3 regions of the Marinomonas sp. IMCC 4694 genome follow, and region 2 is predicted to be linked to each of the others. Evidence: predicted binding sites of a transcription regulator. Region 2 holds the regulator's gene; each other region holds the start of a gene.
The links. Region 2 encodes FNR, which switches genes on or off when oxygen is low (the NO sensors DNR and NnrR bind a similar motif). Its sites were predicted from a motif close to TTGATNTANATCAA; they were not measured.

Region 1 (10,728 bases), 1.5 Mb from region 2:
AGGAGAATCTGGTGGTTTACTGGGCTTCAGTTTATACCCTTTTCACTTGAAAAATGGCCCCGATTGCCCCTTAGACGATTTTTGCGACATGGTGGCGCGAACCGCAGACTTGATGGGCATCGACCATATCGGTATCGGCACAGACTTGTGTCAGGAACAACCAACGTCCGTATTGGAATGGATGCGTAATGGCAACTGGTCCAAAGAAATAGACTACGGTGAAGGATCAAAAGCAAACGCCGACTGGCCAACGCCATTAAGCTGGTTCCGTGACAGCCGAGATTTTCCAAATATTACCAATGGATTACTTAAGCGTGGCTTTAAGGAAGACGATATCGCCAAGATAATGGGGCTAAATTGGCTTCACTTTCTTGACGACGCACTGCAACCATTACCCAACTCCAGCGCCCGCCTTTAAGGCTGGCGCTCCCTGATTCCAATAAAGATAAGATCCATCAGGAGACACACATGACTACCAAGAAAAACCCGACTTCGCCCCAGAGCGAAGCCAATACACTCAACCAAAAAGGCTGGCTGTCCGGTGTGGATATGCCCGTATTCCTCATCAGCGGCGGGGTTGTTGTGCTGTTTTGTATTCTTGCCTTATACGACATCGATAGGGTGTCGGCTTGGGTAAACAGCGCTTTTTTAATGTCCACCAAATACTTTGGTGCTTATTGGCAAATTCTTTTGTTGCTTACTTTTGTAATTGGTTTGTTCTTATGCATCGGTCGAACAGGGTCCGTTGTTTTAGGAGGACTAAAAGCCCCAGAAATTTCCACATTTCAGTGGATCTCTATCATTATGTGTACCCTACTCGCTGGCGGCGGCGTTTTTTGGGCGGCCGCTGAACCCATGGCGCACTTTACGTCACCGCCACCCTTATTTGGGGGTGAAGCAAACACCATAGACGCCGCGTATAACGCGCTCGCCCAAAGCTTTATGCACTGGGGGTTTTTAGCATGGGCCATTCTTGGCAGCTTAACCGGCATTGTTTACATGTATTTGCATTACGAAAAAGGCCTACCTTTAAAACCTCGCACCCTGCTGTACCCCGTGTTTGGCGACCGAGTGATGACCGGTGCATTTGGTGCCATTGTGGATGCTTGCTGTGTCCTCGCGGTTGTCGCTGGTACCGTTGGCCCCATTGGTTTTTTGGGTTTACAAGTCAGCTTCGGGTTAGAAAAACTGTTTGGTATTCCTAACACCTACACAACTCAGCTGGTGATCTTATTGCTGTTAATTGGCGTGTATACGGTATCAGCGGTATCAGGCGTGGCGAAGGGCATTCAACTCTTGAGCCGAGCCAATGTCATTTTAGCTGTGGCCTTAATGCTATTTATTCTGTTGTTTGGCCCGACGAGCTTTATCATTGATGGGTACATTCAGGGCTTTGGTCTGTACTTACATAACTTCATCCCCATGGCGACCTTCCGAGGCGATCCAGGTTGGTTGAACTGGTGGACGGTGTTTTTCTGGGGCTGGTTTTTAGGTTATGGTCCCTTGATGGCGATGTTTGTCGCGCGTATTTCTCGCGGTCGTACCATTCGTCAAATGATTTTATTGATCTCTGTGGTGGCGCCTATTATTACCTGCTTCTGGTTCACGATTGTGGGCGGTAGCGGATTGTCGTTTGAGCTCGACAATCCAGGGGTTATTTCGGAACCTTTCACCGGGTTTAATTTACCGGCGGCCCTCATGGCCATCACCGAACAATTGCCCATGGGCTTTGTGATTTCCTTGTTGTTTTTGATATTGACCACCATTTTTGTGGCCACCACAGGGGATTCAATGACTTATGCCGTGTCCATGGTAATGACGGGGACCGATCATCCTAAAAGCTCGATTCGTATTTTTTGGGGCATTATCATGGGCGCCATGGCGGCCATTTTAATCTCTATCGGATCCGGTGGCATTTCGGCTTTGCAGTCTTTTATCGTTGTCACTGCTGTGCCTGTGTCCTTAGTGCTTTTACCCTCATTGTGGACGGCACCCAAAATCGCACGACAAATGGCCGACGAACAAGGCTTGTAATACCTCTCTTTGTCCAGAGCGGCATAAAATCGCTCTTTTTTACTCCCATACTATAAATAATACCAAGGTCTCACTATGACAAAACACGCCGTAAAAACCGAACTATTCGCCTCTAAAGCGCCGCTTGAATGGGCCATCATTGCCAATGGGCAATTGTCCACTGCGCAAATTCCTATTGATAAAGAGGGCAAGGTCGTCGAAGGCGGTATAGAAGCCCAAGCCCGCCAAACCATGGAGAACTTTAAACACACCATAGAAGCGGCGAACTTAACCATGGATGATGTAACCCAAGTGCTGATTTACGTCACTGACCGCGATCAGTTGCCGGTTTTCAACAAGGTTTATGCGCAATACTTCCATGCCCCTTACCCTAATCGTGCCGCCATGGTCGTCGCTGGCTTAGCGCGCGAAGAAATGCTGTGTGAAGTCGTCGCCTACGCAGCGGTACCGCAATAACCAACACAATGCTCACACCCCATACCGTTCAATTTTTTTAATCAATCCTTGTCGCGATATCCCAAGCTGTTTAGCCGCTTGGGTGCGGTTTCCTTGGTGCTTTTCCAAAGCCTGAGTAATGAGGCGCACTTCAAGATCTCGAACTTGTTCGTCTAGTGTGGCGTCGCTGATGGGTAGGTTGACGGGTACGGCTGTGCTTTGCCCTTTCGGGTACAACAGCTGAATGTCGTCTAGGCTGATGAGGCCTTGAGGGCAAATAGAGGCCACGCTTTCTAAGGTGTTTTTCAATTCTCGTACATTGCCAGGCCAGGTTTGATGTCGAAACCACTGCATGGCATCGGGGCTGAGTTGCAATGATGTATTTTGCTGTTGTTGCAAGCGCAATAAAAAAGCGTGCAACAACACGGAGACATCTTCTAATCGCTCTGATAACGCCTGTGTTTCAATATTAACGCCCTTGATACGATAATATAAATCTTCTCGGAAACGACCCTCCCGAACATGTTCTAGTAAATCCGCATTGGTCGCCGATACGACTCGAATGTCGATGTGTTTCTGCTCCCGCCCACCAACAGGAAAAAACGTGCCTTCTTGCAATACACGCAATAGTTTTACTTGCATCGCTAAGGGCATTTCGCCAATTTCATCCAGAAATAAGGTGCCGCCGTCGGCCAAACTGAGCAGACCCACTTTGTCTTTTTCTGCTCCGGTAAACGCCCCTTTTACATAGCCAAATAACTCACTTTCTAGCAACTCAGCGGGGATAGCGCCACAGTGCACGGAAATAAAAGGCTGGCTGGCTCGCTGGCTAAGATCGTGCAACGACCGTGAAATCACCTCTTTGCCTGTTCCTGATGGACCCGTGACTAAAACCCGTACGTCGGTGGGAGCAATGCGCTCCACCAAGGCTCGAACTTTTTGCGCACTGGGCGAATGCCCCATGTACGCTGCCGCGCTGTCGGGTTGGTACGCCGTGTGTTTAAGCTGGTTCAACTCGCGCTCAAGGGTCGTTTTAGTGATCGCACGACGCACGACTACGGCCAACATATCAGGGTCAATAGGCTTAGCAATAAAGTCCCACGCCCCCAGCTCAATGGCCTTCAATGCCAAATCGCGATCCGCATGACCTGTGATAATAATAACCGGACGACCGTCGAACTCCGGCAAGGCATCCAACGTCACTTGTGGGTCAAAATGCGGCGGCATCGACAAATCCAGCAACACCAAATCCGCATCAAAACTGGCCATTGACTCGCGTGCTTGCTCTAAGCTTCCCGCTGTTTGAACATGGTAATCTTGCTTCGCTAGCCAGCGGCTTGCCAACTCCCTAAAAGCCGGTTCGTCGTCTACTAAGAGTATTTTATGTTGTGTCATGAGAAGGTTTTCCTAAGCGAGAAGGCGTGGAATAACGCGGTAACGTTAACTCAAATGTGACCGGCCAAATGGCATCGGCGCGGTGCTGAATGTGACCGCCGTGCGCATCAACAATACGACGCACGATCGCCAAGCCTAAGCCGCTACCGCCTGCACGCTTCGTCACAAAAGGCTGAAACAACACCTCGCCTTGCAGACTTTCGTCTATCGCGGGGCCATTATTATGAACTCGAATCACCACATGTTGCGCCTGCACATCGGCGTCGATACAGAGTTTGCCGTTGGGCGTGCTGCGCAAAAACGATAAGGCATTGTCGATGAGATTAATAAACACCTGCTGAAGGCGCTGCGGATCGGCTTCAAGCTCTATTTGGTCGTCTATATTGAGCTCACAGATCACCCCGTTTAATGGCGATTGCGCCACAATGCTCGCGACCAGCGCTCTTAATGGCGTCGCGACGATTTGCAATGACAAGCCTCCGGAATACACCAACATGTCGCTCACTAAACGATCCGCGCGTTTGAGCTGAGTTTGAATGTGCTGACGTGTCTCAGCAGGTGCCTCGTACGCCGCCATCGCAATGATATTTAATGGATTGCGCAGTTCATGCGCCATGGCCGCCGACAAACTGCCTAGCTCAACCAGATGCTTCTCATCGAGACGTTTTCGCTCGGTTGCCGCCAGCGCCAGAGAGCGCTCTAATAAGCCACAACTGGTGGTAAATAACGACGCAAACACATCTGCCGTTAGGCGCATACCTGGGCTGGCATCGCTCCAGCCCAGCAACGAAAAATGCCAGCCAGACGACGCGCGTGATACTTGAATCGACAAGATATTGTTACTCGTTTCCGACTCCCGTGGCTTACTCTCTCGTAACTGTATAGCCACACTGTGCCTAATTTGTGCTGAGAGTAACCGTTCACCAACGGCAATGAGCTGATCCCAATCTTGCGCGTCTTTGAGCTCTGTTGACCACGTTTCTAATACCGCTTCATTCAACAAGGCTCCGGGATAAATAAGACGAGACACCACACGACTCAAAGGCTGATACACCAGCGCCGCCACGACCAAAATAAGCAGCGAATACAACCATAATTGCCAGCTTGGCACATTTGATAGGGCCTGCAAACCAATCCGCCCAGATACCACACTGATAACGGCAATCACACATAAGATCACCAGCATCATGGCAAACCAAAGCAACGCACGATTAGCAAAGGCGTTTACCGACAGAATCTGATAACGCACCACCGCATATACCAGCAGCAATAAATAGCTTGGCAGCAACAACATAGGATAAGGAAACCAGCTGATACCAAAGGAAGGAAACACAAAACTGGTGGCCAACAACAACCCCCACGCGCCCACACCAAACATCGCTAAAATAGACCGTTTTTTATTGCCTGAATGACGATACCAGCCCAACAACAAAACACCATGAGCAAGAATGCCAATCAAAACGGTGTAAGCCAGATTCCACAGGCCCACGTCGGTAAAGGTAAAAAAAGATCGGATGTCCAATGTACTGATCGTATCGCCCGCATTGAGCCACCAGCTTTGCAACACAACCACAAAACTGATGACATAACACCAAGGCATAGCTTGAGACAAACGATCCAATGCACGCTGTTTTACCTGGCCCGAATTCACGAACAAGATCGCAAAATGCAAAAAAAAGGTCGGCATCAAGGGATTGGCGAGAATGATATAAATACCGAGAAGCTCATACCCTTGCACTAAAACAACGTGCCCAAAACACCAAATGGCCATCATGATGGCAAATCCCGCCAGTGCTTGAAGATCACGTTGTTTACGCGCACGCCACAGCAACCAAACCGCGACCAACAGACCACACACACTGGACACCAGCATGGCGACTTCAAACATCAATGAAAGCGTCAAATCGTCAACCTCGTTTACACCTAGACAGTGAAAAATCGTAAACTTATTTTACACCTCAAGCAATGAAATAAATTTCCCTTTATAAAACAGTCACATAAAAATTATTAATAGTTGGCCTGTGCATTGCTTATATTAATCATTGCTGATCTATATCAATATTATATAAACTAACGGGGCAACCATCATGAATACTGGCTTTTTACTGACCGACATCATTGCACTTTTTAGCATGGCAGGACTGGCTCTGTTGCCATTAGCACTGCAACAATTGCGATCGATAAAGACAAATAACCCTTAACACACGCCTTATGTTTTTTCATTTTTACGCTTAGCTTGAAGGTATAAACCAAAATGGATCTCGACGTCGCCATATTATCCCGCATACAGTTCGCCTTTACGGTGAGCTTTCATATCATTTTCCCCAGTATCACCATTGGCTTGGCGACGCTGATCGCCATCTGGGAAGGCATGTGGTTAAAAACCCACAACCCGTATTATCTACAACTCGCCAAGTTCTGGATCAAACCCTTTGCCATTACTTTTGGTATGGGCGTGGTGTCTGGCATCGTGTTGTCCTATGAGTTTGGCACCAACTTTTCCAAGTTCTCTGAGATGACCGGTGCCGTACTCGGGCCATTAATGGCGTACGAAGTACTCACGGCATTCTTTATGGAGGCTGGCTTCCTTGGCGTTATGCTCTTCGGTTGGCAGCGTGTTGGCCGCAAACTGCACTACTTCGCCACACTCACCGTGATGGTAGGTACTTGGGTTTCTTCGTTTTGGATCATTGTGGCCAACTCTTGGATGCAAACACCGGCGGGGCATAAGATCGTCGATGGCAAATTTGAAGTGGAAAGCTGGATGGAAGTCATCTTCAACCCATCTATGCCTTACCGCTTAACGCACATGGTCATGGCGTCTTTGATCACGGCGACGTTCGTTGTCGCGGGCATCAGTGCCTATTATCTTCTTAAAAAACAGCACATTCCTTTTGCCAAAAAAGGCTTATCCATGTGTATGTGGTTCGCCTTGGTGTTAACACCATTACAAGCCTATGTGGGCGACTTGCATGGTTTAAACGTTCAAGAGCATCAGCCAACTAAACTGGCTGCGATGGAAGGTATTTGGCCAGAGAAAGAAGCGAACGTCCCCCTTCTTCTGTTCGCTATGCCAAATATGGAAACCGAATCTAACGATTATGAAGTGGGCATTCCTAACCTAGGCAGCTTGATTTTAACGCATTCTTGGGATGGAGAAGTGCAAGGTCTGAAAGCCGTACCGCCTGAAGATCGTCCAAATGTGCCGCTGGTTTTCTGGTCTTTCCGTGTCATGGTTGGCATTGGTTTTGGCATGATCGGCATCGCGTTTCTTGCACTGCTATTACGTCGCAATGGCCGTTTGTACGAGAACAAAGCCTTTCTCACTGTGGTAACTTTATTCACCCCGACAGGCGTGATCGCGGTATTGGCAGGCTGGTACGTTGTCGAAATTGGTCGTCAGCCTTGGATCGTTTACAACTTGGTAAGAACGTCTGAAATCGTCTCGCCACTGCCAGCCGAGCGGGTGTTATTTACCTTGATAATGTTCGTGATTATTTACACATCATTGCTTGGGGTTTACTTGTATTTTATGCGCAAATTGATCAAAAAGGGACCGCCATCAATGCAAGCATTAGAGCAGCAGCTCATCGGCATGAAAGCACCGGGATACGCATTGGCTTGGGTCAAATCGATCCAAAACAAAGACACTCAACCTAAAGCACAAGGAGAGAAATAATGGATTTAGCGCTGTTTTACTTTCTTGTTTTGGGCTTTGCCATCTTTATGTATGTCTTACTGGATGGCTTCGATTTAGGCATCGGCATACTTTACCCTTGGTTTAACCAAGAGGGCGAGCGTGATCACTTAATGCGCTCTATTTCCCACGTGTGGGATGGCAATGAAACTTGGCTAGTGTTTGGTGGTGTCGTGTTATTTGCGGCCTTCCCAGCCGCCTACGCTGACATCGCGTCTATGTTTTATTTGCCGATCATGTTGATGCTATTTGCATTGATCTTTCGTGGGGTGGCGTTTGAGTATCGCTTTAAATCGGATACATCTCGACCTTACTGGGACTTTGCTTTTAGCGCGGGCTCGTCTATCGCCGCGTTTTGCCAAGGCATGTTGCTTGGCTCTATCGTACAAGGGGTTCCTGCTGGTACAGACAGCATTTTGACATTGCATTGGCTCACGCCGTTTTCGGTGTTAACTGGCTTTGCCGTTATGGCGGGTTACGCGTTATTGGCCGCTTGTTACTTGTTCATGAAAAGCCGTGGCCGCATTCAACAACACGCGGCGGTACTGGGTAAACGCCTATTGTTGCTCACCGTATTTGCCATGGTCGTGGTGAGCGTATGGACGGTCATCAACCAAGTGGAAATCCGTGATCGCTGGTTCTCTGATTACAATTTCTTGTGGTTATCGCCCTTACCGATTGTCACGTTAATCGTCGCGGCATTGGCGTGGAAAGACCTGAACGGCCATTCTCTGCACGATAGCCATCATGAAAGCCGTCCGTTTTGGTATGCAGCCACCTTGTTTTTACTGGGATTTGCCGGTCTCGTTGTAGGGTTATTCCCTTACTTAATCCCACGACAGCTTACCTTTATGGAAGCTGCATCACCCGACAGCAGCTTGCTGTTCTTACTGCCCGGCGTCTGTATTTTTGTGCCTTTAATTCTCGCTTATACATTATGGGGTTATCGCGTATTTGCCGGTAAAGTGGAAGATTATCAGGAGGGTTACTAATGTCTTTTACATCAACACAGATCAAGAACCTAAAAGAGAAAACGGCTAAACTCAAAGCGTGGCAATGGTTTTTACTGCTCTACGGTGTCGGCTTCGTCACCTTAGTCAGCGCCTCTTATGGCATAAAACTGTTGATGACCGGTTTACCTTAGCCATTGCTATTAATGTAAGAAAGCCCCACTCTTCGGTCTGGAAGAGCGAGGCTTTTTTGATATTAACCAATCAGAAGTAGTAAAACGCAATGGCTTACGCTTTGACCCTGTTAAACGTATCGGCTTTCGTGCCCATGATCGCTTTAACGAACAACACAGCAAACACCACCACACCCAATACACGCGCACTGACAACAAACAATGACGTGTCCGTTGCGGCCGCTGGCCAAGCAATCAATATCGCGGCCACCACGTACAACAAACGCGTTGCCCAAGGCAAATTTTCACGTAGCCAGCCAGAAAAACCAATACTCATCGACGCGGTTGCTAGGGTCGCAAAGCAAATTGCCGCCACCACACTGGTCGTGGTGCCGATCAACAACACCCCTGGCATAGTGACAAACAAAAACGGCACCAAGAGCTTCACAAAACCCAAACGCATCGATTCAACGGCCGTTTCATTTGCGTCAGCGCCCGATATGGTGGCGGCAGCATAAGCAGCCAGCGCTACCGGTGGCGTAATCGCAGACACCAAACCGAAATAGAAAATAAACATGTGAGCCGACAAGGTTTCCATGCCCAATTGCGTCATCGCTGGGGCAACGAGGACAGCCAGCAGCAAATACGCCGCCGAGGTCGGCAGCCCCATTCCCAACACAAAAGACGCCAACGCAGTCAGCAACAAAACCGCCCACAAATTGCCATCGCCCAATTCAATGATCAAGCCAGACAACATCAACCCCATACCGGTTAAATTCAAAATACCGATGATCACACCAGCCGCACCTACTGCTGCCACAATGGGCAAGGTCGAAGACAAAGTCTCTTTACAAGCTGATATCAAATCAAACACATTTATACGCGTTTCTTTTTTCCACGGACACACCAACAGACCCGCAAGAATTCCCATTACCGCGGCTTGTGTCGGTGACTTTCCTGAGATCATTAAACCAATCAACACCACCAATGGCAGCAAAAGGTAACTCTTAGTACGCAACGTTCTCACTAAAAGCTGCAAACCCGCCTCGGTGTCTCTCGCTAAGTTAAGACGACCCGCTTCAAGCCGCACAGAAATCATCAACGCAAAGATATACAAGAGCGCCGGAACCAAGGCCGCTAACGCCACTTCCGCATACGGAATGCCGATCATTTCCGCCATCAAAAACGCCGCGGCGCCCATGACTGGTGGCATAATCTGGCCTGCCGAAGAAGCTGCAGCCTCTATGGCTCCCGCCAATTTAGCGCTGTAGCCCACACGCTTCATGAGCGGAATCGTAAAGGTTCCGGTCGTCACCACATTAGCAACAGCACTGCCATTCAACGATCCCAACAAGGCGCTCGACAAGGCCGCCGACAAACCGGGACCGCCTTGAACACGTCCAGTTAAGCCTCGGGCAATGTCCACGAACACTTCGCCTGTACCAATCTTGGTTAAGATGGCGCCAAACAGACCGAACAAGAAAATATACTCAACCGCCACCCCCATGGGAACGCCATAAACCCCTTCGGTTGACAGCATCAACGTCGACGTTAAGCGGCTCAAATCGTAGCCGCCGTGGCCGTATTTTCCTGGTATCAAATAGCCAAAATAGGCATACAAGAAGGCCAGCGCCATCAAGGTGATCAGCGCCCAACCCACCGCCATACGAACGAAGACAAACACCACCGCGATGAGGGCAATAAAGATCCACTTATCCTGCCCAATCGACATGGCACCACGCATGACAATATCAAGGTAGTAATGCCATAAGTACGGTCCAGGTACCAACGCCGCAAGAGCAAACAGGTAAAACACCGCGCGCCCCGCCACACTTTTGTATCGTAAGGCATAAAACAACATGGCCGCCGCTGCAACTAATGAGAAAAATGAGGACCTCAATAGCAACGCCGTAATGCCACCGTAATATGCACCGTACAACACAAAGCCAGCAACTGTCGCAGCAATCACACTAAACAGAATGGAAACCAAGGCCAATTCTTTGCCACCTGCAAACGTCGATTCCAGACGCAAACTTTGTAGGTT
Region 2 (10,728 bases):
CCAACTTAGGCGTATTTGCCTGCATAAGCCAAAAACAATCGCATCATTAAGTCGTTTAACTGGGTTATCTAAAGAGGACATGGTGGATTATGCAGAGCCTCTACTAAACCTTATTCATGATGTGGATACTAAGGCGTCGTTCGGGGCATGTCTTTAATGGCGCAGACAAAGATTAACGAAGCCGACAGTGACGCTTTGGCGTTAATTTATCAAAAAATGGAAGTATGCTTTCGTTGTGCGGACACCTTTTTCGGTCATAAGTTTGCTCTTGCTACTTGCAACTTCAAACTGAAAGGAAAAGCGGCTGGTATGGCGTACTTACAAAAAAATGAGCTTCGCTTTAATCGTTTTATGTATGAACAAACCCCAACTGTGTTTTTAAACACGGTTATACCGCATGAAGTCGCACACCTTGTTGTGTTTCAAATTTACGGTCTTTCTGTAAAACCCCATGGAAAAGAGTGGCAGGCAGTGATGCTAAAAGTCTATGGCCTTAAACCTGATAGAACGCATACTTTTGAAGTGCCACCTCAAAAAAATGTATTTGGTTACCGATGCTCATGCAAAGAGCACCTTTTTTCGAAACACCGTCACACTAAAGCCAAGAAAGGCGTTGAATACATGTGTAAAAATTGTCGCAGCAGTTTGCAATTTACAGGCTATACGCATTCAGAAAGATAGCGCCATAAAAAGTTTTTTTGTGCACTTTTTTATTAGTCGCGGCATTTTTAATGCGATTTCTTTGCCCTTATAGTACTATGTTGTCGTTTTATTTATAGCGTATATATGATGGATTTATCTAACAACCCCAAAGAAAAACTGGAGCTTAACAAGCTCCAAAAACGCCTGCGAAGATTGACAGGCCAAGCCATTGCCGACTTCAACATGATTGAAGAGGGCGATAAGGTGATGGTGTGTTTATCGGGCGGCAAAGACTCTTATACTATGCTTGAAATTTTACGGAATTTACAAGCCAGTGCACCGATTAGTTTTAGTATTGTTGCGGTGAACTTAGACCAGAAACAGCCCAGTTTTCCTGAGCATATTTTACCCGCTTATTTAAAACAAGCAGGGGTCGACTTCCATATTTTAGAACGCGACACTTACAGTATCGTGAAAGAGATCGTTCCTGAAGGTAAAACCACTTGCGGGTTATGTTCTCGTCTTCGACGAGGGTCTCTGTATGGCTTCGCTGAACAAATTGGCGCGACAAAAATTGCACTTGGCCATCATCGAGATGACATTTTAGAAACCTTGTTTTTGAATATGTTTTTTGGCGGTAAGTTGAAGTCAATGCCACCTAAATTATTAAGTGACGATGGTAAGCATATTGTGATTCGTCCGTTGGCATATTGCAAGGAACAAGACATTGAAGCTTTTGCTGTTATGAAAGACTACCCCATCATTCCATGTAATCTTTGTGGTTCTCAAGAAAACCTACAGCGACAAGTAGTAAAAGACATGCTGCAAAAATGGGAAAAAGACTTTCCAGGTCGAACTGAGACCATGTTTTCAGCGATACAAAATGTCGTTTCTTCTCATTTGGCAGATACAACATTGTTTGACTTTAAAGGGTTAAAGCAAACGAAAGACGCTTTAGACCGACTAAATATTATTTCATTATAGGATAATAGATATGGATTTTATGTGTAAATCACTGCTTCTTACTGCGGGTATTTTTGGTGCCTCTTTGGTTCACGCTTCTAATGCTGGGGTCAGTCTGACGAATGATACCGTGAAAGGTAACATCAACTTAAATATGGGTAGCTTTGGTATCAACGCGGGCTTCACTCGTGATGATGATGCCAGCACTTCCACAGCGCATGTTGGTGTAACGGTGGAAGATGCCGATACGAGCGGACCGTTGCAAGTGGGCATTGGTGTACGGCTGTACGCTATAGACGCCGATTTAGAAAATCAAGATGATCTTGCGTTTGCTGTCGGTCTGGGTGGGTGGTATCGATACACTATTCCAGAAGCAAACCGTGTAAGCATATTTGGTTCTTTGTACTATTCACCTGAGGTGTTGTCGTTCTCAAATCTAGATCACATGTATACCTACGATATTCGCCTCGAATATATGACCATGCGCAATGCTCGAGCTTACGTGAGTTACGGTAGAACAGTGACCGTATATGACGATAATAGTCGTCGAGAGATCGATAAAGGCATCTCCATTGGCGCCAATGTAGAATTCTAGTCATACCTTTTATCGTAAAAAAAAGTGGCCAATTGGCCACTTTTTTATAAATAAGCATATTTAGACTGGGTTAATCGCTGTCGAACGCACACAAACTGAACACTGGTATTTCACTGTCTCTTAATTTTTGACTTCCCCCTAAATCAGGTAAGTCAATGATAGCAGCGACCTCTTTAATATTGGCACCCTGTTTAGTCAGTAATTTAATGGCTGCAAACAATGTCCCGCCCGTAGCGATTAAATCATCAAATAACAATACTTCATCGCCTACCTTTACTGCTCCTTCTTGTATTTCTAATTCCGCCTCACCGTATTCAAGAGCGTATTTTTGTGAAATGGTTTTACCAGGGAGCTTACCTTTTTTTCGCACTAAGATTAGGGGCTTTTGCAACTCGTAAGCTAGCACAGCCGCGATTAAAAAACCGCGAGCGTCTATGCAAGCAATATGTGAAATATCAGACGTTATGTACCTGTGTACATAAGCATCGACGACCATTCTCATTCCCTTAGGGTCGCTGAAAATGGGCGTAATATCTCGAAAACTGATGCCATTTTTTGGCCAATCTTCAATGGTTTGAATGAGTGATTTAACGTAAAAATCATCGTAGAGCATGGTGTTAGGGCCTTATTGTTACCATTAAATATTAGAGATTTTACCACAGTCACTTGCTACACCGACAAGTTTCTGCATTTCCTGAAAATCAACAATTTCTATTTCTTTGCCATCAACATGTATTAGATTGTTTTTTTGAAAACGAGTGATTACGCGACTTACTGTTTCAACGGCCAAACCAAGGTAGTTGCCAATTTCCCCACGAGACATAGACAGACGAAACGAGCTAGCTGAATAACCACGTTTTTTAAAGCGATTCGATAGGTTTAGTAGGAAAGAAGCGACTTTTTCATCCGCGTTCTTTTTACCTAATAACACCATCATCTGCTGATCATCTGATATTTTTCTACTCATCACTTTGAATATTTGACGCTTTAGTGACGGGATATGAGAAGACAATTCCTCCAAATGACTAAAAGGAATTTCGCAAACCGTTGTGGTTTCTAGAGCTTTTGCAGAAACGGGGTACGTATTAGAATCTATGCCGCTGAGCCCAACTAATTCACTCGGACAGTAAAATCCTGTAATTTGCTCTTCACCTAAAGAGGTAATATTAAAGGTTTTTAAAGTACCAGAACGAACGGCAAAAACAGAATTAAAGGCTTCACCCTGACGAAATAAAAAATCGCCTTTTTTTAACGGTTTTTTACGTTCGATTATTTGATCCAGTTTATTAATGTCCTCGTCTGCCAAAGCGATTGGCAAACAGAGTGCACTTAAGCTACAGCTCTGACATTGAGATGTGAGTGTACTGTTGAATCTTGACGGTGTGTGTGCCATCGACATATTGATCTCCCTGATTTATCTATATTACTTTCGAGTAGGTTGTTGAGTTGTTTAGATATTTATCAAAAATCATACAAATACAACGTATTAGCAATCTGCCTCGCTCAGTAACCGTCATCGTGGTCTGCATTCCACTGCGGTCAATATTTACCATCTCATCTTCCTCCATAGCGATCAAATTATCTACTTCTTCAGAGAAATAATCAAAAAAACTAATATTATATTTTGCTTCTAATTCCGTAATATTTAATTCACATCGAGAAATCAGCGTCATAATGATCTGATATCGTATTCTGTCGTCAACATTGCTGATATAGCCCTTAGAAATGGCCAGCTGGCCTTTTTCAATGCTATGGCGGTAGTCTTGTATGTCAGTGTGATTCTGAATGTACACGCCTTGTAAATCGCTGATAGCAGAAACTCCAAACGCAACAAGATCGGCACCAGCATGAGTACTATATCCTTGAAAGTTACGTTGTAGTTGGCCTTGTCGTTGCGCCTTTGCTAGCGCATCGCTAGGCTTAGCAAAGTGGTCCATGCCAATATAGTCATAGCCTGCACTTATTAGAAACTCGATGCTCATTTTAAGTAAATTTAGTTTCGTGCTGGATTCAGGTAAGCTGTCATCCGTAATGCGTTTTTGTGCTTTAAATCGCTCTGGCAAATGAGCGTAATTAAAAAGTGAGATACGATCAGGTGACAAAGCTACGACTTGAGCTAAGGTTCGCTGAAAGCCCTGCATTGACTGATAGGGTAACCCATATATGAGATCGAAATTGATCGAAGTAATACCCAGTTTTCTCGAGTAGTCCACCAGATCGGCAACCAACTCGTAGGATTGAACACGATGAATGGCTTTTTGTACTTTGTGGTCAAAATCTTGGACCCCAATGCTGATACGATTGATTCCCTTATTTGTTAACAACTCTAATTTTGCGCGAGTGATTTCCCTCGGGTCAATTTCAATGCTGTAGTCCTGGGATCCATCATTAATCAGCGTAAAATGCTGACCGATGTGATCGAATAACGTTTTAATTAATTCCTCTGTTAAAAACGTCGGTGTTCCACCACCAAAATGCAGCTGGGTTACGCCTCTAGTATGATCTAGCATCAGGCTACGAAGCCTCATTTCTTCTCCGAGCAACTCGACGTATTCAATTCCTTTATCATACTGTTTTGTGACAATTTTATTGCAAGCACAGTAGTAGCAAAGGTGCGCGCAAAATGGAATATGGAAGTAAAGACTAAGAGGCTTATCTGACGTTTCGAGCATTTTGTCAATGAGGGCGATTTTGCTGATGGAGGTGCTAAAATGTGGCGCTGTTGGGTAGGACGTATAGCGCGGCCCTGATAAATTGTACTTACTGATTAACCTTGTATCCCAAATCATAACGTGTTCCTATTAAAAATTCTAATGAGAATTTTACTCTTTCATGGACGCCGGCTTGCTGATTCATATCAAGGTTTCCGTGTGCGTTACCCTCTGCTCGTTACGATCCTTTGTTATCAATGTGACTTTGTTTGTGGTGTTGTCTTGTGTGCGAATCTGCTTTAATAGCGGTTTTGATTTGGACACACTATGAGAACAACGCCTTTATATTTGGCCCATGGTGCTGGCTCGGGCCATCAACATGACTTTTTAAAGCTGTTGTCACAAGCAATAGAGCTTACACGGCAACAGCCTGTTCATCCCATCACCTTTGCCTACATGAAAGAACAAGAACGTTCAGGAAAAAAACGCCCGCCACCCAGGTTTGATACGCTTATTTCCGAATTTACTGATGGAATAAGACACGAAAAGGCCTGTTTTGTGGCAGGCAAATCAATGGGGGGGCGAGTTGCTACGCAGCTATCGTCTCTCCCTATGGTTAAAGGGATTATTTGTATTGGTTTTCCCTTTTATCCTGTGGGGAAACCTGAAAATCACCGCCTTGCTTTTTTGAATAATCTCACCGTGCCTTGCTTAATTGTTCAAGGTACAAGGGATCGTTTAGGTTCACTTGAATGGGTTTCTCAGCAGTCCCTGCCTGAACTTGTCGATATGATTTGGTTAGATGGGGCGGATCATGATTTCAAAACATTAAAAAACCACAAGAAAAATCAGGTCGATATTATAAAAGACATATCAAATAAGGTAGTTGCATGGATAGAGGCTCATGCACTTCAAATAGGTGTTGATACGCCTTCAAATTTAACCACGGATTAATCTCAACAAGGAAAATTATGCACCACAATGCTTTACTCGATGCCACCGATTTACTTTGCCCTGAGCCGGTGATGATGCTGCACGTTGAAATGCGTAAAATTGCGGCCAAAGACGTGTTGAAAGTCATCGCTACAGATCCGTCTACAACGCGCGACATTCCAAAGTTTTGCCAATTTTTAGGGCATACATTGCTCAAACAACAACAAGATGAGGATGTGTACTGCTATTGGATTGAAAAAAAACAAGTTTAAAGCAAAAAAAAGCCCCTTATCTTAACGGATAGGGGCTGATCAATTGTACTGATTAAGCTAGGCTACGTGACGATCTTTGCTTTGATTTTTAGGTGTCAAAATGGCACTTTGATAAATGTTGGCAAAGCTTGAAAATGCCACATCAATGTCAAGTCGCAGTTGGCGAGCCACGTCATTAGAAGACACCAAGCCGCGGATGGCCTTGGTATCTTCGTCTATAACGAGCAAATGTTGTAACTTGTTGTTTCTCTGGCTAAATAAGAGTGATTCAATGTCAGAGTGTTTGAGTGAATTAAAGGATAACGCCAGCAGAGCCTCTTTCGTTCTCATTAAATCGGCCACCATCAATTCAGAACGCTTATCCCCCTCAGCAATGCGCTTAATGAAAACATCTTCGGATAAATCTTCAAGGCTAATAATGCCCACAAAATGATTGTCACCATCGACCACTATTTTCATTCTAACGTGCTCTTTACGCATTAATTGAACCAGCTCATCAGCACGAATATTAGCTTCAATGACTCGAGGGCCTGCTTTTTGAAAGTCAGTAAAAACAGACAAAGCAGAAGAATATAGATTTATGTTTTCGACCGTTGCAGGCCAAATAAGTGCATTAACATCTTTTGTAGACACATAAGTAAGCGTTTTCATGATAGATCCCCAGTAAAATAATTAAGATAAAATGGATGAATCAGATCATGTAGAAGGGGGGGGCTCGTGGATTAACACTGTTGATATGAGAGGCTGTCGCACAAAATCCGTCAGAAAGCTCAGCGACAACGTCGAGCGAACAAACCAAACCAGAAGAGGAAATAAGAAACAACAGCCCTTTATCTAAACCATTATCTTGGTCAGGAATACCAACATCATTGTAGGTTTGTTCAACCGTCGGCTCTAACCAACGAAATGGACTTACTTCGTGGCCACTGGCACGTTGAGAGACCGTCATTAGAGACGATGCAATCATAACCATGATCATAAGTAGTTGAATTTTCATAGGTAAACCTACCCCGTGTTTAGTGAATTAAATATAGGCTTGCTTACAAATAAATCACAGCTTTTTTTACAAAATGACGCATTTCTCCATGATTTGTCGATTTGCAGCACAATACAGATCGAACTGACGTGAGGTTGATCTATGTCGTCTTTATATTTTTCAATGTCAGTTATTCTATTGGTAGGTTCATTGTTTAAACAGGAGACAAAACATGAAAGCTGCCATTGCTACTGAGTTTGGGTCAATTCTAAAAATAGAAGAGGTCGCACAGCCACAGATAAAACCACATCAAATATTAGTGAAAATACACGCCTGCGGTGTGTGTCATACGGATTTACACGCATGCCACGGTGACTGGCCCGTTAAACCGAGTTTACCATTGATTCCTGGGCACGAAGGTGTTGGAGAAGTTGTTGAGGTTGGTGCTGCCGTCAAACATATCAAACTGGGTGATCGTGTAGGTATCCCGTGGTTATTTAGTGCTTGCGGGCACTGTGAATATTGCCTGAGTGGTGATGAAAATCTTTGTTTGTCGCAACAAAATGCAGGGTACTCGGTGAATGGAAGTTATGCAGAATATTGCGCGGCAGACGCAGACTACGTTGTTAAAGTCCCTGAAGGTTTGAACTTCCTTGAAGCGGCACCGTTATTTTGTGCTGGAGTCACCACGTATAAAGCATTAAAAGTGTCTACGGCAAAACCGGGGAATTGGGTTGCCATATTTGGTATTGGTGGACTGGGTCATTTGGCAGTTCAGTACGCGGTAGCAATGGGGTTTCGTGTTGTCGCTGTTGATACAGGTGAAGCAAAGCGCCAATTGGCGATGTCACTCGGGGCTGAGTTTTTCTTTGATTTTAAAATGGATAATGTTGTTGACCTTATTTTAGAAGGAACCGGTGGTGTGCATGCTAGTGTTTGCACGGCGGTTAGCAAAGCGGGCTTTAGACAAAGCTATGATGTGGTTAGACGTGGCGGTAAATGTGTTTTAGTGGGGCTGCCACCAGAAGACTTGCCATTACCTATTTTCAATACCGTTCTTAACGGTGTTAGCGTGGTTGGCTCGATTGTTGGCACAAGAAAAGACCTTGAAGAGTGCCTTGAGTTTGCTGCTAGAGGCAAGGTAAAAGCCATCATCGAAGAAAAAAAGCTGGATGACATCAACACGATTTTCGCCGATATGGAAAAAGGCGAAATAACAGGGCGGATCGTAATGTCTATGTAAGCCGTTATCTAAAAAGCGGAGCCCAGTTTTGGGGTGCCGCTTTTTTGTGTCCCTAATATCAGGTTATACTGCGGCTGGCAGCATAATAGTGGCTTCGCCAGTCACCACGACTTTCCCTTCGCATTCACATACCGTTTTAAGTGTAGCTCGGCGGCGGCGCGTATTAATGTCAGTGACTTTCACTGTGGTAACCACTTCTTGCCCAATAAACACCGGTGCCCGAAATTTAAGAGTTTGCTCCAAATAAATACAGCCCGGTCCAGGTAGGCGAGTGCCTATGGCGGCAGAAATAAAACCAGCGGTCAACATGCCATGAGCAATAGGTTTACCGAATGAAGTCGCGGCAGCGTATTCTGCGTCAAGGTGAACAGGGTTATTATCCCCTGTAATGTCAGCAAAAGCGTGAACGTCGGCTTCTGTAACGTATTTACGATATTCAATACTTTGATCGATTGAAAGCTGCTCTAATGTGTAACTCGTTGTCATTGCCAATCCTTATCTTGTCATTTTCGAATATGGTACACTCTCGACGCATTATTCTTAAGAATTATCTGCCACACAAAGACAACCTTTATTCAACATGCTGTCTTTTTGAGTAATGTCTGCCGGTTTCGTTAAGCTTGCGCCTTGCCTGCTTAGCATTGTAACGCTACGTTTCACATACTATTAAGGTCATCAAAAATGAGTTGGACAGAAGACGAAGATAAACAGGCGGCTCTTAATGATCTGAAAGCCGCACCACTTGAGACAACAGCGCCGGAAAGTGAAAAAAAGAGTGACCCAAACACGGCTATTTGGACACTTCTCGAAAAAACACTAAATGACAACCTTATCGAAAAACGTCGCGCTCGACGCTGGAAAATCTTTTTTCGTCTCTTCACTTTTTCAATCTTACTGACCGTGCTTGCAATTTGGCTAGTTAGAGACAATCTTCAAAGTGTCCATTTGGAGTCGGACACCGTTGCTATGATTCCTATGCGTGGGGTTATTGGCGCCAATGCGGAAATAGAATCTTCAGTGTTTGTAAGGCTACTGGATGACGCTTATCAGAATCGTCGCTTACAAGGCGTTGTAATTGAAATGAACAGCCCAGGAGGCAGCCCTGTGCATTCGGGTATTATTTATGACGCTATTCGCCACAAACAACAGAGTTATCCAGCGATTCCCATTATCGTTGTGGTAGAAGACATGGCGGCATCGGGTGGGTATTATATTGCCTCTGCGGCAACGGAGATCTACGCAGATAAAGCCAGTTTAGTGGGCTCTATTGGCGTGATATCGTCGGGTTTTGATGCAAGTAACTTGTTGGAAAAAATTGGCGTTGAGCGTCGGACTTTTACCGCTGGTCGTAATAAAGCATTCTTGGACCCTTTTAGTCCAATGACAGACGAAGCTAAAGCGAAATGGCAAGCGGTTTTAGATGAGACTCATCAACAATTTATTGATGCCGTAAAAGAGGGTCGTGGAAGTAAGTTGATCCAAACAGATGATGTCTTTTCAGGCATGGTGTTTACTGGTTCGCAAGCGGTCAAGATAGGCTTGGTTGATGGCTTATCCAGTGTTAACGCTATCTTAGATTCTCGCTTTCCTTCCGCTGACGTGGTGTATTTTCAGCCGACTCAAAACTCTTGGAAAGAACTGGCAAAAGAGTTTGGTGTTGAAATAGCGACCAAGGCGATTAACCGCACTCAATTACAGTAACACGCTATTGTTTTAACAAGCTCCTTCGGGGGCTTTTTTAATGCCTGTTTTTTGTCTAGTCCTTTATTGTCAGGCTTTTTAAAGCACACTTTCACATATAAGATATTTTTGATAAAATAAATACATAATTTATTTTATCAAAAATATGGAGTGCCTTGTGGCCCGTAAAGCAAACATAGCAAAAGAAGAAATTTATCAAGCCTGTTGGGAACTAATCGAAGCCAAACAGTTCCCCAACATTCCCCGACTCACAGAGCACTTCTTACAGAAAGATGGTCGCCGCTGCTCAAATACCACCTTTATGAATGCGATTGCCGAATGGGAGGAGCACTTCAAAGACCAGCAGCAGCATGAACTCAAAGAACTGGATGGCGTTTTGCTGCCAATATTTCATCGTTTCTCAAGAGAGGTTACTCAGAATTTAGGGCAATTGCTCGATGAAAAAGCACTAGACATTGAAGGGGCTCACCAACAAAAACAACACGCAACCAATGGAAGCTATCTTTCGCTATCTAGTGCACTGGTTGAGCTTCAAATGGCCTATGACCTGCTTCAGGGAGAACACATAAAAACAAATGCACACAATGCCGCTTTAGAACAACATCTCGAGTTAGAGCAACAACGCGCTGTAATGAATGCACAAAAAAACCAAGATGCCCTTAGTCAGATCCATGTATTGAGCAGCCAATTAAAAGAAGAACAAAGAAACAGCACAGAACTGCGCCTTAACCTTTCACAGAAAGAGGTAGACC
Region 3 (10,728 bases), 630 kb from region 2:
GTAATTGGTTAGCCAGGCACCCGCTTGTACCTCGGCGGTTTTCATCAAGGGTGTCATAGCCGCGTTGCCATCAATCGCGCTCGTAAGCACGTATCCATCAATGCCGTACGCCAACCAAATACCTGCGACAATGAAAAGTACCGCAGCTAAAGTGCCTGTTACCGCTGTTGCTTTACATGCTTTACGATACAAGTCAGCGTCTGTCTTCATTTGTAACCAAGCACCCCCTTGTGTCATTAACATTAATAAGCTAACCAGACCACAAAGAATACCAAAGGGGTTCAGCAAACCAAAAAACGAACCGGTATACGTCACACGCAAGTAGTTATCAAACTCAAACGGCACACCTTGCAACAAGTTACCAAACGCCACGCCGAAAATAATAGGCGGAACGGCGGAGCCGAATACAATGCCCCAATCCCAGCTAGTACGCCACTTTGAATTCTCAAGTTTAGAACGGTAATCAAAACCGATCGGACGGAAGAACAACGCGGCCAAAACCAACATCATCGCGAAATAAAAACCAGAGAATGAAGTCGCATACACAACAGGCCAAGCCGCAAATAAAGCACCACCTGCTGTGATAAACCAAACCTGATTACCATCCCAATGAGGGGCAATCGAGTTGATCATAATTCGGCGCTCTGAGTCTGTGCCGCCAATAACTTTTAGCAAGCTACCCACACCCATATCAAACCCATCGGTTACTGAAAAACCAATGAGCAAAACACCGATCAGTACCCACCAAATGACTTTTAATAATTCGTATTCCATTTTATACCTCCTGCTTCAGCTGAGCGGTTTCTTGTTCAAGCGCATAACGACCAGTGTGTAAACTGGAAGGTCCCTGCTTCGCGAAACGAATCATCAGGTACATTTCAGCGACCAAGAAAGCGGTATACAAGACAGCAAAACCAATAATGGTGGTCCAAATCTCACCCGCGGTCAGGTTAGAAACCGCCACGTGAACAGGCAGAATTTCACCAATGGCCCATGGTTGACGACCATATTCAGCGACAAACCAACCCAGTTCATTTGCGATCCAAGGCAGTGGCAAACACAAGATAATCAGTTTCAAAAACAGCGGATTCTGCCCTATACGACGACGCGCATTCTGATAAAAAGCCGCCGCGAAAACGAACAACATGATAAAACCACATGCCACCATGGCACGGAATGCGAAGAACAATGGCGCTACCTGAGGAATAGAATACTCCACCGCTTGGTCGATCTCTTCGGATGTCACTTTGTTCATATCTTGGTTAAACGCAGTGACCAGTAAACCGTAACCCAGGTCGTCTTTTACTTTTTCGAAGTTAGACTTAACCAGTGGATCGGTTGAACCATTGCGCAATTTTTCGAGCAACTGATTGGCATAAATACCATTAATAATACGCTGGCGATTATGCTCTTTTAGCTCTTTAATACCTTCCACTTCACCATCCAGTGAGCGGGTAGCAATAATACCCATTAGGCCAGGAATCTTAAGCGCAAATTCAGTTTCCTGAAGCTCTTGGTTAGGAAAGCCGATTAAGGTGAAATCAGCAGGGGCTTCCTGTGTTTCCCACTCAGCTTCAATAGCGGCTAATTTTACTTTTTGCACCTCGCCAAGCTCGTAACCAGATTCATCACCCAATAGGATAACGCTCATGATAGACGCTAAACCAAACGCAGAAGCAATGGCAAATGAGCGACGGGCAAACGCAAGATCGCGACCTTTCAATAGGTAGTAACTTGAAATCACCAGAACAAACATAGCGCCGGTTGTATACCCTGCAGAAACCGTATGAACAAATTTCACCTGAGCCACAGGGTTAAGTAGCAACGCACCAAAATCAACCAATTCCATTCTCATGGTTTCGTAATTGAATTCAGAGCCGACGGGGTTTTGCATCCAGCCGTTTGCGATTAGGATCCATAAAGCAGAAAGGTTAGAACCCAACGCCACACCCCATGTCACCATCAAGTGTTTTACTTTGCTCAAACGATCCCAACCAAAAAAGAACAAACCCACAAGCGTGGATTCTAGGAAGAAAGCCATCAAACCTTCGATCGCCAAAGGCGCACCGAAAATATCCCCTACATAGTGGGAATAGTATGACCAGTTTGTTCCGAACTGGAACTCCATTGTCAGACCCGTCGTCACCCCTAAGGCAAAGTTAATACCAAACAATTTGCCCCAGAACTTCACCATGTCCTTGTATATTTGCTTACCGGTAATCACATAGACAGATTCCATGATGGCGAGCAAAAAAGACATCCCGAGTGTCAAAGGGACAAACAAGTAGTGATACAGCACTGTAAAAGCAAACTGAAACCGCGATAGTTCCACTACAGCTTCGTTAATCATATGACTTCAACCCATTCATTTAGCTGAGAAAAAAGACGTTTGCAGACACTTCCATACCAGAGTGCTCTTATTATCTAACGCCCACCGGAGCCTCAAACCATTTGAAGCTTCCTATAAGGTAATATTATGATTGCAGTTACCATTTAAAACATTGCGTTAGATCAAGAGAATGAGAGTGAAACAAAGAAGTGTATGAATAAATTCTTATATACAACCATCATCAAGGTCATCACATAGGCGATTAACCGATATTGGTCACCTGTTTTTCATCACACCAGCCTCCAAAAAGTCAAAAAAAAGGACGCTCTAATAAGCATCCCCTTCTAAGCACTTAACGCACTAAGTTAACAAAGCCAGACGACCCTGTATTTTTAAGCAACCATCACCTTATCTAAGGCTTGGCTTATATCCGCAATAATATCTTCAATATTTTCAATGCCTACCGAAATACGCACCAAATCTCGACTCACACCCGCTTTGGCTAGCTCTTCATCGTTTAACTGTCGATGCGTGGTAGACGCCGGATGACAAGCCAATGACTTAGCGTCGCCGATGTTTACGAGTCGAAGCACCATTTGCAACGCGTCGATAAACTGTGTACCTGCTTCGATTCCGCCCGCAATACCAAAGCTCAATACACCCGACGCCTTGCCACTGGTAATGCGTTTGCTCATTGCGTGGTAGGTATTATCGGGTAAAGCGGCGTAATTCACCCAGCGGATTTTTTCATGGTTTTGCAGATATAGCGCTAATGTCTCTGCATTTAAACAATGTCGCTCCATTCGTAAGCCAAGTGTTTCCAAACCCTGCATAATCAAAAATGCACTGTGGGGCGACAGCGCAGCGCCTGTGTTACGCAGTGGTACCACACGACAGCGACCTATGTACGCCGCGGCGCCCAGAGCGTCTGTGTAAACCACATCATGATAGGAAGGGTCCGGCTCGTTTAACATAGGAAAGCGTGCTTTATTGGCCACCCAATCAAACGCCCCAGAGTCAACAATCGCACCGCCGACGGTGGTACCATGTCCGCCGATGTATTTCGTCAACGAATGCACCACAATGTGTGCACCCAATTCAAACGGGCGACACAAAAACGGTGTCGCCACTGTATTGTCGACAATCAGTGGGATGCCATATTTATTTGCAATCGCGGCTAAAGCCTCAATATCAACAATGTTTCCGGCAGGGTTACCAATAGATTCACAAAATATCGCGCGCGTGTTGTCATCAATGGCAGCCTCAAAACCTGCAAAATCGTCTGCCGATACCATGCGGGTTTCAATGCCCTTGCGCGGAAAACTATGAGCAAATAAATTATAAGTGCCACCATAAAGCTGACTGGTGCTGACAATATTAGAACCCACATCGCAAATGCACTCAATCGCATAGGTAATTGCCGACATACCCGACGCCACGGCTAACGCCGCAATGCCTCCCTCCATGGCAGCAATACGTTGCTCCAATACATCCGTAGTGGGGTTCATAATGCGCGTATAAATGTTACCTTTTACTTTAAGATCAAACAGATCCGCGCCGTGCTGAGTGTTGTCAAAAGTGTAAGACGTCGTTTGGTAAATAGGAACCGCCGCCGATTTTGTGGTGGCTTCAGCGGTGTAACCGTGGTGGAGCGCAAGAGACTCTAACTTCATAATGAACAGACCTATTGTTGTTTTTGTAAATGATTAGAGCACTCATAATACAAGCATTCGAGATCACAAAAAAACAAGTTTTGTTCATTATAAAACAATCCAATTTAATCCCAGTTACTGCGACGCAAACTTTTAATTTGGCCTTTCTGCTTTTTTTGGTCCACGCGTTTTTTCTGTGAAGAGCGGGTTGGTTTCGTCGCACGGCGAGCTTTTTGCACCTGTCTTGCCTCAAGAATGATGGCTTTTAAGCGTGCCAAAGCGTCTTCTCGATTCATCTCTTGCGTGCGATGCTGTTGCGCTTTAAGCACAATATCGCCCTCTTTGGTGAGCCTTGAATCATTCAGCGCCAATAAACGCTCTTTGTAAAAATCGGGTAAAGACGACGCCGTCACATTAAAACGAAGATGAATCGCAGAAGAAACTTTATTGACGTTTTGACCGCCCGCGCCTTGCGCTCGAATCGCGGTCAGTTCTATCTCGTGGTCTGGAATCGCCACGGCGAGGGTAATTTGCAGCATGATGTCGGTGTTGTCATTCGCTATAAAGAGTGAGAACCGGATTGTAACAGGCTTATTAGCGGATTGCTTTTTGGTGGCTTGCCTTACCGCATCGTTTCTGGGTAGATTATCGGTTACAATCGCATTTTTTATCGTCCACGCATGACATAACTAGACTATTAGGAGCTTTCTGTGACCCAATTCCGTCCTTGTATCGACCTTCACCAAGGCAAAGTAAAACAAATTGTAGGAGGAAGTCTTAACGACAAAGGTGCCACAGAAAACTTTATCAGCGATCACAGTGCAGAATATTACGCCCGCATGTACCAAGAGCACCAGCTAGCGGGTGGTCATGTTATTGCGCTTGGCAAAGGCAACCAAGAAGAAGCTCTAAGCGCACTGCGCGCCTACCCAAATGGATTACAATTTGGCGGCGGTGTTAATAACCGCAATGCTTCGAGCTATCTATCAGCCGGCGCATCACATGTTATCGTAACCTCGTATCTGTTTGAAAACGGTGAATTTTCTTGGGATAGACTAGACAAAATCAAACGCGAAACTGGCACCGATCGACTTGTACTTGACCTAAGCTGTCGCCGTACCCAAAACGGCTGGTACATTGCAACCGATCGCTGGCAAACCATTACCTCCACTCAAGTAAGCCACGAAAATCTCATTGAATTAGCCAACCATTGCGACGAATTTTTAATACACGCGGCCGATGTAGAGGGCTTACAAGCGGGTATCGATGAAGACCTGGTTCACTTGCTTGGTCAAGGTTGCCCCGTTGCCGTTACCTATGCTGGAGGCGCACGATCTCTAAACGATCTTAAACGTGTTAACGAATTATCCAATGGCAAAGTGGATTTAACCATTGGCAGTGCTTTAGACATTTTTGGCGGCCACGGCGTCACCTTAGACGAATGCATTTTGTGGAATCAAGCACAGCGGTAATTTCAAAACAGAAGCAATGACTCGCCTTGCTTCTGTTTTTTTGTGTATATTCGTATTTTTTGTATGCTCAGTCCGTTTTGGGTTGATCAAATCCCCGTCATTATTGCTTTATTCCATACTTTCTTCATTCTCCAACACGCTAACCTAAATACCTTGTTTAGAAGCACAATATTTCTATTTGTCACCTTCTCACACTGTGATAATCTCGCAGATTAATAGTGTGTAAAGGACTATTTACAGTTTGGTGTTGTTGGGTATTTTTTGGTTAGCGCATAAATTATATTTATGTTTGCTTGTACTAATTGTTGAAGCACCTTGCTTCTTATTTACGATGGCGTATTTCGCTTGGGGTAGTAATAATGGATTCCACGTTCACTTTATTGGATTTGGGCTGGCAGGCTTATTTTCAACAACAGTTATCATTGGATGATTTAGAGTCTAATCGTATTGCACGTATCTGTTCACAACAAGAAAATCGCTTTGAGCTAGTGGGTGAATTTGGCTTTTTTACATTAGAAAATCACCCAGATTTGCCCCGCATGGTCGTTGGCGACTGGGTGATTACAGACAACGATCACGGTTTCTTACGTCTTTTGGAGTCACGTTCGAACTTTGAAAATATCGCGTCCAATATCGACACCGTATTTCTCATGTGCGCCTTAAATGAAGATTTTAATATTAACGTCATTAAACGCTACCTAGCACTAACGCACGAAGCGCAAGCGGATGCAGTAGTGGTTTTAACTAAGGCTGACACCTGCGAAGAGGCAGCAGAAAAGCGCGCTCAAGTCGAAAAGCTTGACCCCTTGTTGATCGTCGAAACGGTCAATGCGCTAGACGCGAAGAGCCTACGTTGTTTATCGCCTTTGCTGAAAAAAGGCAAAACGATTGCCCTTCTCGGCGCGGTTGGCTCCGGCAAATCCGCTTTGATCAATACCCTAATGACACCCACGGAAGACGGCAAAGCGCAAACCATGATTGGCGAGTCTGGTGTACTAAAGATACTGCCATCAGGCGCCATTTTGCTCGACACCCCCTTCATGCGTGAATTGCAATTGACGGAATTTGATGGCAGCGCCATTGCCGATTTTGCGGACCTTATCGCACTAGCAAAACAATGTCGATTCAGTGACTGCCGACACGACGGAGAACCAGGCTGCGCCATTAAAAACGCCGTCATGAACGATCGCCTCGATGCTCAACGCGCCGCAAACTTTCTTTTATTGCACAACGAAGACGACAGCGATCAAGTCACCCGATCTAAACCCCAAGAAAAATTCTATCGCAGCGCACAATCGGACGTTCGAGCCAGAAAACACAGCTCTGCAGAATAAAAGTCACCTTTACGAGTGATTGGTCATCAAGCGAACAACACAGCGACTTAGCCACACGTGAGTCGCTTTTTTTATGGCCCATTTAAGCAAAAACTAAGAAGCCAAAGACCTAACCTTTACAGCACGTCGCTGAGTGGTTATAACCTTCTTCATGTCGTGTTTTTACAAAATACGTTTTTCACTTCTAAGAGGCAGTTTCTCTGATCCATCATGTCCACTATTTTGCTAACCTACTCCACTACTGACGGTCACACGCTAAAAATCAGCCAAAAAATGCAGCACATCATTGAGCAACAAGGTCACCTTGTCACCTTGCTGCCTATAGAAAAGGTCAGCACCGACACACTGGCCAAACACGACAAAACCGTCATTGGTGCTAGCATTCGTTATGGCAAACACCAAAGGCAGGTCGTGAGCTTTATTCAACAACATAAAGCGCAACTGGACGGTAAACCGAGCGCGTTTTACACGGTAAATTTAGTGGCCAGAAAGCCTGAAAAATGCCAACCCGATACCAACCCTTATATTGTTAAACTCATGGCACAATTGGCGTGGCAGCCAAGTTTGCAAGGTGTGTTTGCAGGTCGGTTGAATTACAAAAAATATGGCTTTTTAGACCGCAACATGATCCGCTTTATTATGTGGATGACAAAAGGCCCGACCGACCCCGCCACGGATCAAGAGTTTACCGATTGGGACAGTGTCGAGCGATTTGCTCAAGCGGTAAGCGACATGACATAAATGACGACACGGGTACGCGTTTAAAGCCAAACATCACAAAGCCAACTCGAAAGTGGGCACAGACGTATCCAGCGAGCGCATGAAAACCTCAATTAATTGATGCACTTTCGTGTAGTCTGGCCGCTCTATATTGGCACTCTTCGACCACAGAGCGATGTCTCGACGAGGTCCTAATGGGCCGCTAACCTGAATCATTTGATTCGTATCAATGTCGTGTGTCATCAGTGCTAAACGCGCCGGCAAACGCACCACCACGTCCGACGTGCTCAACAAATGCAACACCGAACGTATGCTGCCAGTAAACGCCATACTGGCGGCTTTTAAGCCTACTAATTCACTCGGACGATCCAAAAAGCCCGCACTGGCTCCCGCCACAATCCAGTTTTGCTTTTCTAACACCTCAGCCGCGATAGGCTGACGTCCCCCAATCAAGGACGACTTTTTCCCCACGAACACCCCCGAGCGGTCGCGAAACAGCAGCGTACGGCTCAGCTCACCTTGTTTCACTGACAAATGCGCCGGTGCCAGCACAAAATCCAACTCGCCCTTTTGCAGTAAGGTAATTTGCGCCGCTGCAGACCCTGTCCGAAAATGAAACACATAGCGTTTTTCGCGCATAAAATACGCCGTCATCTGCGCCACCGTCGCAAACTCCCATAGGGGATCAATACCAATCACAAACTCGTGATGATAGCCACTGTGGTATTGGCGAATCACCTCTTCACTCTGCTCAGCCTCTGCCAAAATACGCTCACCAATTTGCGCCAGTCTGGCGCCAATTTCTGTTGGTTCCACCCCATAACGGGTGCGAATCAACACCGGTGCGCCCACCTTCATTTCGAGTAACTTAATACTGCGCGTTAACGTTGGCTGAGTAATGTACAACTGCTCACAAGCGCGACTTAAAGACCCCTGCTTCACCACAATCGCCAATTGTTTTAATAAGTTAGGATTCATCTATGCGTTTTCTATTAGTCTTAGTTTAAAAATCTATTTTTACTTATACCTAAAGCCCAGTAAAGTATTTTCACGGTATGTTTTATCTAACACAAAACGACAACAACAAAAGGAATCTACCATGCAATTTTACCAACACGGTTTTTACCCTGGTGACCCAAAAATTCACGACCCCGCCGATCGATTGATGGCGCCGCCCCTAAAGCACCCGTTACCAACAAAAGTCGATGTCATGATCGTCGGTTGCGGACCTGCGGGATTAAACCTTGCCGCGCAATTATCCAAATTTGACACCATTTCTACCTGCATTGTGGAGCAAAAAGACGACCGTTTATTAGTCGGTCAAGCCGATGGCATCGCCTGTCGCACCATGGAAATGTTCGAAGCCTACGACTTTGCTGATCACATTAAACAAGAAGCCTACTGGGTAAACGAAACGGCCTTTTGGAAACCTGACGCGACGCAACCAAAACACATCGCCCGCAGCAGCAAAATTCAAGACGTGGAAGACGATCTGTCTGAAATGCCCCACGTCATTATCAACCAAGCTCGTGTTCACGATGCATTTTTGGCGGTGATGCGCCATGGCGCCGCCAAAATTGAGCCCCACTACTCGCGCAAGTTACTCAATCTTGAGGTGGACCACGAAGCCGAAGACTACCCCGTTACCCTAACGTTTGAACGCCTAGACTCTCAGCACCTCGGCGTGATTGAAACCGTGCAAGCCAACTACGTAGTGGGTTGCGATGGCGCCCGCAGCACAGTACGCACATCCATTGGCCGTGAATTGCTCGGCGACTCCATCAACCAAGGTTGGGGTGTGATGGACGTGCTCGCGACTACCGACTTTCCAGACATTCGATTAAAATCCGCCATTCACTCCACCGACGAAGGCAACATGCTGATCATCCCCCGTGAAGGTGGGTACATGGTGCGTTTGTACATCGAATTAGACAAGCTCAAAAGCGGCGAGCGACTCAGCAAAAACACCATCACCACCGACTACCTCATTGCAGCCGCCAACCGCATCATGCAGCCTTACACCATAAACGTGAAGGAGATCGCCTGGTGGAGCGTGTATGAAATCGGCCAGCGTTTAACCACGGCTTTCGACGACGCCGAAGCTGGCCGCTTACCACACGTGTTTTTAGCTGGCGACGCCTGCCATACCCACAGCCCAAAAGCCGGCCAAGGCCTCAACACATCGGTAAACGATACTTGGAACCTAGGATGGAAACTGGCCCACGTACTCACAGGCAAAGCCAGCCCAACCCTTTTATCCACGTATTCAGGAGAAAGACAAGCCGTCGCTCAGCAGCTGATTGATTTCGATCGTGCGTTTTCAAAAATGTTCAGCGCCAAACCTATGTCTGCCGAGCACCCAGATGGCGTCGATCCAGCCGAATTTCAAAAGTACTTCCAACAATTTGGCCGCTTTACGGCGGGCACCGCCATACATTATCCGCCATCGGCCCTGGTGTCATCAGGTCATCACCAACACCTTGCCACAGGCCAAACCGTTGGTATGCGCTTTCATTCCGCGTTCGTCACACGCCTTGCCGATGCCAAACCCGTGCAACTGGGCCACAGCATTAAAGCCGATGGACGCTGGCACCTGCTTGCGTTCGCTGGCAACACAGACTTTATGAGCGACGACTGCCCCGTTCGCGCCCTGTGTGATTTTTTACAAAACGACACGAACTCACCCATCAAACGATTCACTAAAAAAAACCAAGATACAGACACCGTGATCAGCCTTCAGGCCGTTTTTCAAGCCTCACACCGGGACGCCGACATGCGTTCGGTGCATCCTTTGCTGCAGCCCAACAAAGGCAAATACGGCCTGAAAGACTACGAAAAAGTCTACAGCGCTTTGTCTTCACACGGTGATTTTTATGAAAAACGTGGCATAGATACTCACAAAGGCGGTCTTATTATTGTTCGACCAGACCAATACGTTGCCGATATTTTGCCTCTGGATGATTACCAAGCCCTAAGCCACTTCTTCGAGCAAGTTCTGTTACCGTCATAAAAAGCCGCACGGTTTAATGGTTTCACGCTTAAACCGTGCTTATTTCATCGAGCTGTTTTAAAATGCGATGACTCTCATGTACCGAGCCCACTGTAACGGCTCTTTGTAAGGAATCCCTCCGTGAAAAAAGTATTTATCGATGGCGAAACAGGCACCACTGGACTTCAAGTAAGAGAGCGCCTGATCCACCACCCGCACATCACTGTGATCA

Region 1: the regulator FNR is predicted to act here: its motif matches at 5,910-5,923, upstream of FXV75_RS14620 (cytochrome ubiquinol oxidase subunit I).
Region 3: the regulator FNR is predicted to act here: its motif matches at 2,502-2,515, upstream of FXV75_RS10670 (cytochrome ubiquinol oxidase subunit I).

The regions. Positions count from the first base shown of each region.
Region 1 is NZ_VSRV01000001.1:3,188,585-3,199,312, forward strand. It holds gene FXV75_RS14595 (dipeptidase) at 1-418, shown strand, start outside; gene FXV75_RS14600 (BCCT family transporter) at 469-2,034, shown strand; gene FXV75_RS14605 (RidA family protein) at 2,110-2,490, shown strand; gene FXV75_RS14610 (sigma-54-dependent transcriptional regulator) at 2,503-3,864, opposite strand; gene FXV75_RS14615 (sensor histidine kinase) at 3,851-5,767, opposite strand; gene FXV75_RS14620 (cytochrome ubiquinol oxidase subunit I) at 6,119-7,543, shown strand; gene cydB (cytochrome d ubiquinol oxidase subunit II) at 7,543-8,553, shown strand; gene FXV75_RS16375 (hypothetical protein) at 8,553-8,705, shown strand; gene FXV75_RS14630 (TRAP transporter permease) at 8,800-10,728, opposite strand, start outside.
Region 2 is NZ_VSRV01000001.1:1,736,516-1,747,243, forward strand. It holds gene FXV75_RS07840 (RecQ family ATP-dependent DNA helicase) at 1-157, shown strand, start outside; gene FXV75_RS07845 (SprT-like domain-containing protein) at 157-681, shown strand; gene ttcA (tRNA 2-thiocytidine(32) synthetase TtcA) at 787-1,626, shown strand; gene FXV75_RS07855 (YfaZ family outer membrane protein) at 1,637-2,200, shown strand; gene FXV75_RS07860 (adenine phosphoribosyltransferase) at 2,271-2,813, opposite strand; gene fnr (fumarate/nitrate reduction transcriptional regulator Fnr) at 2,838-3,599, opposite strand; gene hemN (oxygen-independent coproporphyrinogen III oxidase) at 3,619-4,989, opposite strand; gene FXV75_RS07875 (alpha/beta family hydrolase) at 5,179-5,805, shown strand; gene tusA (sulfurtransferase TusA) at 5,823-6,056, shown strand; gene FXV75_RS07885 (CBS domain-containing protein) at 6,114-6,707, opposite strand; gene FXV75_RS07890 (hypothetical protein) at 6,748-7,053, opposite strand; gene adhP (alcohol dehydrogenase AdhP) at 7,265-8,275, shown strand; gene FXV75_RS07900 (MaoC family dehydratase) at 8,339-8,761, opposite strand; gene sppA (signal peptide peptidase SppA) at 8,957-9,976, shown strand; gene FXV75_RS07910 (hypothetical protein) at 10,134-10,728, shown strand, end outside.
Region 3 is NZ_VSRV01000001.1:2,361,921-2,372,648, forward strand. It holds gene cydB (cytochrome d ubiquinol oxidase subunit II) at 1-774, opposite strand, end outside; gene FXV75_RS10670 (cytochrome ubiquinol oxidase subunit I) at 776-2,350, opposite strand; gene FXV75_RS10675 (O-acetylhomoserine aminocarboxypropyltransferase/cysteine synthase family protein) at 2,722-4,002, opposite strand; gene arfB (alternative ribosome rescue aminoacyl-tRNA hydrolase ArfB) at 4,107-4,520, opposite strand; gene hisA (phosphoribosylformimino-5-aminoimidazole carboxamide ribotide isomerase) at 4,692-5,453, shown strand; gene rsgA (GTPase RsgA) at 5,813-6,787, shown strand; gene hemG (menaquinone-dependent protoporphyrinogen IX dehydrogenase) at 6,998-7,528, shown strand; gene FXV75_RS10700 (LysR family transcriptional regulator) at 7,562-8,485, opposite strand; gene FXV75_RS10705 (FAD-binding monooxygenase) at 8,607-10,517, shown strand; gene argC (N-acetyl-gamma-glutamyl-phosphate reductase) at 10,638-10,728, shown strand, end outside.